4 regions of the Vreelandella piezotolerans genome follow, and region 1 is predicted to be linked to each of the others. Evidence: predicted binding sites of a transcription regulator. Region 1 holds the regulator's gene; each other region holds the start of a gene.

Region 1 (2,193 bases):
CGCCCAATCAAACGACTGAACACTTCTTGGCTGTCAAGGCTGGGCGTGTTTTGGGCGATGAAGGTGCTGAAAAACTCCAGCACCCGCTTTTTGCTGCCCCCGGGTACGTCATAAAGCACGCGCTCCGGGGGGAGAATGGTTTCCAACGTCATTGAGTTAACGCACACCTGCGCCTTGAGCGCGAGCTTGTGCTTTTTCCTTGTGTTTGACGAGTTGACGATCGATTTTGTCCGCAAGGGCATCGATGGCGGCATACATATCGTTATCGAGTGCCTCGGCATGAAGGTCAGCACCAGCGGCATGTAGCGTGCACGCTGCCTGCTGGCGCTCCTTTTCGACAGATAAGGTCACTTGTACCGTGGTGATATTGTCGTAGTGTCGTTCGACGCGTTCCAGCTTTTCGTTAACGTAGTCACGCAAGGCGTCAGTCAGTTCAACGTGATGACCAGTGATGTTTACTTGCATTGACGTGCTCCTTATCCATCGGGCTGTACTTCGATTGTAACCCTTTTTACGCTATTGCAAAGCCCTTGCGGTGAGTTTGTCACGACCAAGCGTTTAACTAGCGTAAACGGCGGCGCTCGCTCGAAGAGGGAATGCCCATCGACTCGCGATATTTCGCGACGGTACGTCGTGCCACGCTTATTCCGCCCTCTTCGAGAAGCGTCACCAAGCGACTATCGGAGAGCGGTTTGCCTGAGGGCTCCTCTTGAATGAGCTTTTTGATACGTGCGCGAATGGCCGTGCTCGAGTGGCTGTCGCCGCCGTCTTGGCCACTGACTTGACTGGAGAAAAAGTATTTCAACTCGAACACGCCACGCGGTGTATGAATGAACTTCTGTGTCGTCACGCGTGAGATGGTCGACTCATGCATCTCTACGGCTTCGGCGATGTCGGCCAAGATCAGCGGCTTCATGGCCTCTTCGCCGTGCTCTAGAAAGCCAATTTGGCGAGCGATGATTTCACGCCCCACGCGCAGCAAGGTGTCATTGCGGCTAGAGAGGCTTTTGATCAGCCAGCGCGCTTCTTGAAGGTGCTCTTTCAAGAACTGGTTGTCCTGGCTCTTGTCGGCGCGTTTGATCAAGCTGGCGTAGTCGGGTTGGATGCGTAGCCGTGGAAGAGCGTCCGGGTTGAGCTCTAAATGCCAGCCTTCGTTGTCATGGCGCACGACCAGATCGGGAGTGATGTAGCTATCGTCGGTCACGCCGTAGGCGCTGCCGGGTCGGGGATCGAGGCTGCGAATTAATCGAATGACGTCATCCAGCTGCTCATCGTCCAGGCTCAAACGGCGCTTGAGGAGGCGCATATCGTCTTTGCCTAGCGCCTCCAAAAACTGTCGTACCAGCCGTTTGGCTGGCATCAATAGCGGGGTGTCTTCCGGCAACGCAGCAAGTTGAAGCATCAGACATTCGCGCAGGTCGCGAGCGAATACGCCGGTCGGCTCGAACTGCTGCAAGCGCAGTAGGGTATTTTCCACTTCCCGTTGGCTCAAGCCGTCATGACCTTGTGCTTTGAGCCCTTCACGAATGTCGTTGAGCGGCTGGGTAAGATAACCATTGGCGTCCAGCGCATCGATCAGGCTCTCCGCAATTGCATATTCCCGTGAGCTGACATCGGTCATGGCCAGTTGCCACAGCAAATGGCCATGAAGGCTTTGGCCAGCGGCTTGGCGCTCGAAGTCGGGTCCTTCGCTACCACCGCTCAGACTGCCCATGTCTTGGTAGGTGTCCGACCAGTCGCTGTCGACGGAGAGTTCGTTGGGAATGCTGTCAGACCACTCGGCCTCTTGCGGCTCGCTGACTGCCTGCTCTCCAAACTCGTCCTCTTGCTCGAGCATAGGGTTGGCGTCAAGCGCTTGCTGAATTTCTTGACGGAGGTCCAGCGTAGAGAGCTGCAGCAGGGCAATGGCCTGTTGCAGCTGGGGTGTCATGGTCAGCTGTGTGCCGATACGCAATTGGAGAGAAGCTTTCATGACCATCTGAGAACCACTCGTTAATCAGAAAGCTCCACCCTAGAGCGAGTTATGGCTACGTGCAAGTGCAATAAGCATGCCACTAAAAGAAAAGTTTGGTCAGGCCTCGGTTTAGAGCCGGAAATCAGCGCCCAGATAGACGTCGCGGACCTTTTGGTTATTGAGAATCTCCTGGGCGTTCCCACTGGCGATGATGTGGCCATCGCCAACGATGTAGGCGA
Region 2 (2,193 bases), 230 kb from region 1:
CATCCAAGCTCATGGCCATCTTCAGCCGCACAAAGGGACGGCGGCGCACCATGCGCGAGATGAAGCCGGGATTGAGCGCCCGGGCGTCGGCTTCCAGCAAACCTACCTGCACGTCGATACCGGCGGAGGCCAAGTGTGCGATACCGCCACCGCTGACCTGGGGGTTGGGGTCTTGCATCGCGATCACCACGCGACGGACACCCGCCTTGGTCAGGGCCACGGCACAAGGGCCCGTGCGCCCCGTGTGAGAACACGGCTCTAACGTGACGTACGCCGTCGCGCCCTGTGCAGCGTTGCCTGCCGCTTGAAGCGCATGAATTTCGGCATGAGGTTCCCCAGCCCGCACGTGATACCCCTCCCCCACGATGCGAGCGTCTCCATCGCTATCGAAGCGCACGATCACGCACCCCACTCTTGGGTTAGGGTCGGTGGTGTAAAGCCCCCGCTTGGCCAGCTGAATCGCGCGGGCCATGTAGCGATGATCGGCAGTGGAGAACTCACCCATCATGACGCTCCGTTCGGTGATCCCTGCCCGGCCGGCTCATCGGAGGGCTCTTGGGAGAGCCGATCGATTTCAGCACGAAACTCATCCAGGTCCTGAAACTTGCGGTATACAGAGGCAAAACGAATGTAGGCCACTTGGTCGAGGCTACGTAACGCTTTCATCACCGCCTCGCCCACCTCCCGGGCGTTCACCTCACGGTCACCACGTGCGCGCAACGTTTGACGAATGCGCTCTACCGAGGCTTCGATCGCTTCGGCACTGACCGGGCGTTTTTCCAGTGCGCGGAGCATCCCCGCACGTAGCTTTGCTTCATCGAAACTCTCGCGAGAACCGTCGGACTTCACCACCCGCGGCATGATCAACTCAGCGGTCTCGTACGTCGTAAAACGCTCATGGCAGCTGGCGCACTGGCGGCGTCGGCGCACCTGGTCACCCTCTGCCACCAGCCTGGAATCCGTCACTCTCGTATCGTTTGCACCACAAAAAGGGCAATGCATGGCAGTCAACCTATTATCAGTACGCACTAAAACCAGTACGTGCAGCGTGTCAGCCTGAACGAAGGGACGCAGCGTCACGGTGCGTGCTCTACGAGCCCTTCGCTATTTTGTAAACTGTTTTATCGCCAGCTGTCGGCGGTAGCCGACCCGCCGAGCTATCGTATGGCGGTGTTATACAGCCCCTATCTCAACGTATTGTAACGATTTGGCACACAAGCTGCAGCGTTTGTCGAAGGATGATTGAAAGGACGCCCGCTATGACCGCTTTCGAAAAGACCGTTCACCACTACCTCACCCAGCTATACGGCCCGCGCGCAGGGGAAGTGCAGCGGCGAATAGGTCAACACGTCGCGCATTTTCGCGAGGGAGCAAACGCTGCACCGACCGTTAACGGTCAATCTGTCGATGCACCAATGTGGAGCGAAAAGGATCAGTGGGTCATCTGTTACGGCGACTCGATCGTCGATGAGGGAACGCCACCGCTAGCCGTGCTGGATACGTTTTTGCAACGTTATCTGGGAGACACCGTCAGTGGGGTTCACGTGCTGCCCTTTTTCCCTTGGAGCAGCGACGACGGCTTTTCGGTGATTCATTATCGTGAGGTCAATAGTGAGCTGGGCGCGTGGTCGGACGTCCAAACCCTAGCCAGCCACTACGACTTGATGGCTGACTTGGTACTCAACCATGTCTCCCGAGAGTCGCTCTGGTTCGTCGACTATCTCACCGGTAGCCTACCCGGGCGCGACTATTTCATTGAGGTGGATCCTGACACGGACGTTTCCCAGGTCACCCGCCCGCGCAGCAGCCCGTTATTGGTGCCGATCTCGACGCGTCGCGGCACCCGCCACGTATGGGCTACCTTTTCGGAAGATCAAATCGATCTCAACTTCGAAAACCCGGACGTGCTGCTCGAGTTCGTGGGCATTTTGCTGTTCTACCTGCAGCAAGGCGTACGCATCATTCGCCTGGATGCAGTGGCCTTTCTATGGAAACGGCTCGGCACCCCGTGCATCCATCTGCCAGAGACCCATACCGTCGTGCGCTTACTGCGCGCTATCGTGGATGAGGTGGCGCCCGGCACGCTGTTAATTACCGAAACCAACGTGCCACACGCCGAAAACATTAGCTACTTCGGCTTGGAGCGGTTGACGCAGGGCACTCCCGACGAAGCCCACATGGTGTATCAGTTCG
Region 3 (2,193 bases), 1.9 Mb from region 1:
ATCACAGGCAAATCCGGATGGGCATCACGCACCCGTGCCATTAAATCCAACCCGTCGATGCCCGGCATACGGATATCGGTGACCAGCACATCCGGCGGGCTCTCCAGCAAGCGTGCGAGCGCCGTATCGGCACGCTCGATACACTCGACCTCCAGATCGGGTTGCGCCAGAGCGCGCTCCAATACCCAGCGGATAGCGCGGTCATCATCGACAATAACCACTCGTGCAACATCGGTACGTGTCGCCTCAGTCATGACGCTTCTCCGGTGCAATTAATGACCAATGGAATCAGTAAACGAAATTCGGTGTGTCCGGGACGAGAGTCGCATTCGATCAATCCTTGATGTTGGTGCAGTATTGACTGGGCAATCGATAGCCCCAGACCGCTCCCTTCTGCGCGGCCGGAGACCATCGGATAAAAAAGGGTGTCGCGTAGCGACTCGGGGATGCCAGGACCGTTATCGATGATGCCGACTTCGCTCACCAGGCGGTGCCGCTCGGCTCCCAAAGTGAATTGGCGGCGCGCACGGGTACGCAGTGTCAGTTCGGGCGCGGGCGTACCTGCATCGCTCATGGCTTGCACCGCGTTGCGGGCCACGTTGAGCACTGCTTGGATCATCTGCGCCTCATCACCGGACAGGTCCGGTAGGCTCGGGTCATAGTCGCGGCTGACGACCACCTGAGGATGCTCGGCGATCAGCAGCGCCCTTACGCGCTCCAACACTTTATGAATGTTGACCGGCTCATGCTTGACGATACGGTTCGGCCCTAGCATGGAGTCGACCAAGTCACGCAAGCGGTCAACCTCTTCCACGATGATATGGGTAAACTCGCGCAGGGCCGGGTCATCCAGGTCTCGCTCTAACAGCTGCGCGGCACCGCGAATGCCCCCTAGCGGATTTTTCACCTCGTGGGCCAACCCCCGCGCCAGCACTTTGATGGTTTCTTGGCGGGTGGTAAGGGCCTCCTCTCGGGAGATTTGCATCAACCGATCCCGCGGCTCGACTTCCAACAGCAGCTCGTCGGCCGACAGCGGTGTCACGGTATAATCGACGGTCAGCGGCTCGCTATTGAGCGGCGTGATACGCGCTTCACGCTGTGTATAGGGATGAAACGCATCGCGTGCTTTGGCCAGTACGTCGTCGATGCTCTCGTCTCCGCCCAACAGCGTATCGAGGCTGATCCCCTGCACGCGGCTAAAGCTCACGGCCAGCAGCGCTTCCGCCGCCGGGTTCATCCAGCGAACGCGGAGTTCACCGTCGAGCAACAGGACTGCTGTGGTGAGGTGTTCGAGCAAGCGCTGATACATGGCGTGTCCTGAAACGTCGCTTCGATCAATACACATGGCACTGATCCATCAAAAGAGGTATGCGAGAGGATCTGCAAAAAGCGCGCCAATTCGGCGCAAGCGGCGGCATGCACGGCTTGTGGGCAGATAGCGGGGAGATGACGAGCCTTAATAGCGCAATGAGCCGCCTAGCCCACCGCCTCATTGCACCATTATAGTGCACTCGATTAGTCAGTGATAAAAATAGTCACCGGATCGGTGCGGTGCTGCACACGGCCCTGGCTATCCAACAACTCCGCATGAATATGGTGCGCTCCCACAGGTAACCCCGCCAGCCAGAAGGCGTCGCTATGCAGAGCGGATTGGCTCAGTTCGCCATTCACCCTCAGTTGAATTTGGTGGTCGTCCCGCAGTGGCGGCACCACCTGCACTTCCACGGGCGTCATGCCGCCCCGAACGGCGCTGCTGTTTGCCGGGTTGACGATGGTAAAGCGGTCATAAGGCATAAACGGTTGCCCGGGATGGCTCTGAGTGCGGCCCGGGGTTCGGCTGTCAGGTGGGGCAGAGCGCACCGTCGTCACGCTGGGCAGCGGTGCCAACGTGACGGCTTCACCGCCACGTTCTGGGTTGTCGGTAAACGTCACCTTGCCCTGGGCGTCCACCACGCGATACACCGTTTGCCCCAGCGCCGCGCTTACCCACATCCCCAATAGCAGTGCAGCACCTGTGGATAATCCTCTTGCATAGCGCACGTGCCAGCGACGGATCATGACGTCTTCCTCCCTTTTCCTTACCTCGCCTCAACGAAAAAACCCCGCCGAGGCGGGGTTTTCAGGCTAACGACACCTCAAGGGTGATCTTAGCAGCTGTAGTACATGTCGAACTCGATCGGGTGAGTCGTCATG
Region 4 (2,193 bases), 390 kb from region 1:
GCGTTCCCCAAGTGGAAAGATCGAGCGCGCGACTTTCTCAGCAGCGCCCAACTGCTCTTCATCGGCAGGGGATTCAAGACGGTCCAGCTCCGCGCCAGTGGTCAAGCGCACTCCCGCATTCATAGGTGCCAGCAAATAACCAACTTCGGCATCCATCAACCAGTAATTCAGCTTCGCTTCTGGCTGAGTCGCATAGTGCATGTGGTAGCCGCGCTTTACGAACGTTGGGAAATGGTAGCCCAGCGGCTTCATCCACTGGCCCGCCCACGGCCCCAAGGCCATGACGACTTGATCTACCTCTAACGACGCTGCGTTGGTCGTTACGGTCCAGCGCTCACCGTGCTGGGTGACGCCGGTAATATCGGCCTGTAACAACTCCCCACCCATGGCCTCGAATGACGTCGCATACGCCGCCACCAGGCCACCGGGGTCAGCAACGGTCCAGGGGTCGAGCCAGTGAATGGCACCAATAATGTCATCACCAAGCTGCGGTTCTTTAACGCTTAACGCAGCGCGGTCGAGCACAGCAAATTCGACGCCATAGAGTTCGCGGGCCTCTTCAGCTTCTTGAATGCGTTTATCGAGCTTCGCTTGAGTGCGATATATCTCCAACCAGCCCTCCTTACGCACCAAATGATCGGCCTTTGCCGCTTCGATCATCGGGCCATGGGCGTTTAGGCAAAGCTGAATCAGTGAAGCGTACTCGGGCACGATTTTTTTATAAAGCCGAGATGAGGAGTGGTGCCAGTAGCTCAGCAGCGGTGAAGCGGCATTGACCATTCCGGCGGGCCGGTAACGGATATCGACACGACGATTAGGCAACACGCTAAGGATGGTCTTCATATCGCGAGGAAACGGATAGGGCCGAACCGCCTCTCGCTGAATGATGCCCGCGTTACCAAACGAGGTTTCTCGGCCAGGTTGGCGACGATCGACCAGCGTGACTTGATGGCCACGTTTCTGCAGCTGCCAAGCAATACTGACCCCTACCATGCCTGCCCCCAACACCACCGTTTGACGCGCCATTTTGATGCACTCCTTTCTATCTGGATATTGTTCAGACTCATACTGTGAGCAGCATGGTTAACATATTGAAAAATATCACCAATCAAACCGCATTTGCACAGTCATAAAAACTGTTTTATCTATCATTTTTAGTCATTTATCACGCTTAAAGCGCAATAAAGGATGACTTCACTATCTGCGGCACAACAATTGCTTCATTACCATTAACACTACCTGAGCCACTCCATCGTTATGGACACTTTTAGGCTGGACGCTGCGTTCATGAGAAGCAACTCGACATTCTTTGCACCCCCTTCATGTCTGCGATGCACCAAAACAGTACAAGGAAAACACCATGGCCGATAGCTTCGACTCCACCTTGATCGACACGCTTTGGGTGCTATGGGCGGCAGCGCTCGTCTTCGTCATGCAAGCAGGTTTTCTCTGTTTGGAAGCGGGCACTACGCGCACGAAAAACGCCATCAACGTAGCAATGAAGAACTTGGCGGATTTTGCTATTGCCGTTAGCGTTTTCTGGCTAGCCGGTTTCGGCATGATGTTTGGCATTTCGCAAATGGGATGGCTAGGCAGCTCCCTGTTTGGCTGGCAATTGGAACCTACCAACGCATGGCTCATGACGGTCTTCGTCTTTCAGGCCATGTTTTGCGCCACGGCCGCTACCATCGTTGCAGGCGCCGTTGCCGAGCGCATGCCCTTCCTTGGCTATTTATGGACCGCCTTTTGGATTGCCCTATTGATTTACCCGGTGTTCGGCCACTGGGCCTGGGGCGGCTTACTGGGAGGCATGCCTGGCTGGTTGGCCACACTTGGCTTCATCGACTTTGCCGGGGCGACCGTGGTGCACAGTGTTGGCGGCTGGGTAGCCCTCGCAGCCGTAATCGTCATTGGTCCGCGCCAAGGGCGCTTTCAGATCGATCATCCCCCCACCGCGTTTCCAGCGGGGAACTTGCCGCTGGCAATGCTGGGGGCGCTCTTCATGATACTGGGTTGGTTTGGATTTAACGGTGGTAGCACACTCGCGCTGAATAGCTCCGTGCCTGGGATTATCGCCAACACCATGCTGGGTGCCGTAGGCGGCATTTTATCGGCCCTGCTGGTGGGCTGGCGGGTGCGCCGCTACGCCGATGTCATGTATGCCATCAACGGGGCCATCGCTGGTCTGGTGGC

Evidence for each region. Region 1 encodes sigma-54, which starts transcription at its own class of promoters, with help from an activator protein. Its sites were predicted from a motif close to TGGCACNNNNNTTGCTNT; they were not measured.
Region 2: GYM47_RS11740 (sugar phosphorylase) is a predicted target of sigma-54. The motif match lies at 1,209-1,226, and genes of this name have one in related genera.
Region 3: glnL (nitrogen regulation protein NR(II)) is a predicted target of sigma-54. The motif match lies at 1,380-1,397, and genes of this name have one in related genera.
Region 4: amt (ammonium transporter) is a predicted target of sigma-54. The motif match lies at 1,205-1,222, and genes of this name have one in related genera.

What each region holds. Positions count from the first base shown of each region.
Region 1 covers NZ_CP048602.1:2,337,293-2,339,485, reverse strand. Annotated here, with positions in the region: gene ptsN (PTS IIA-like nitrogen regulatory protein PtsN) at 1-152, opposite strand, end outside; gene hpf (ribosome hibernation-promoting factor, HPF/YfiA family) at 157-465, opposite strand; gene GYM47_RS10790 (RNA polymerase factor sigma-54) at 563-1,978, opposite strand; gene lptB (LPS export ABC transporter ATP-binding protein) at 2,084-2,193, opposite strand, start outside.
Region 2 covers NZ_CP048602.1:2,564,144-2,566,336, forward strand. Annotated here, with positions in the region: gene ribD (bifunctional diaminohydroxyphosphoribosylaminopyrimidine deaminase/5-amino-6-(5-phosphoribosylamino)uracil reductase RibD) at 1-505, opposite strand, end outside; gene nrdR (transcriptional regulator NrdR) at 505-1,002, opposite strand; gene GYM47_RS11740 (sugar phosphorylase) at 1,260-2,193, shown strand, end outside.
Region 3 covers NZ_CP048602.1:244,228-246,420, reverse strand. Annotated here, with positions in the region: gene ntrC (nitrogen regulation protein NR(I)) at 1-254, opposite strand, end outside; gene glnL (nitrogen regulation protein NR(II)) at 251-1,309, opposite strand; gene GYM47_RS01190 (DUF4124 domain-containing protein) at 1,516-2,058, opposite strand; gene glnA (glutamate--ammonia ligase) at 2,148-2,193, opposite strand, start outside.
Region 4 covers NZ_CP048602.1:1,943,376-1,945,568, forward strand. Annotated here, with positions in the region: gene GYM47_RS08925 (NAD(P)/FAD-dependent oxidoreductase) at 1-1,026, opposite strand, end outside; gene amt (ammonium transporter) at 1,361-2,193, shown strand, end outside.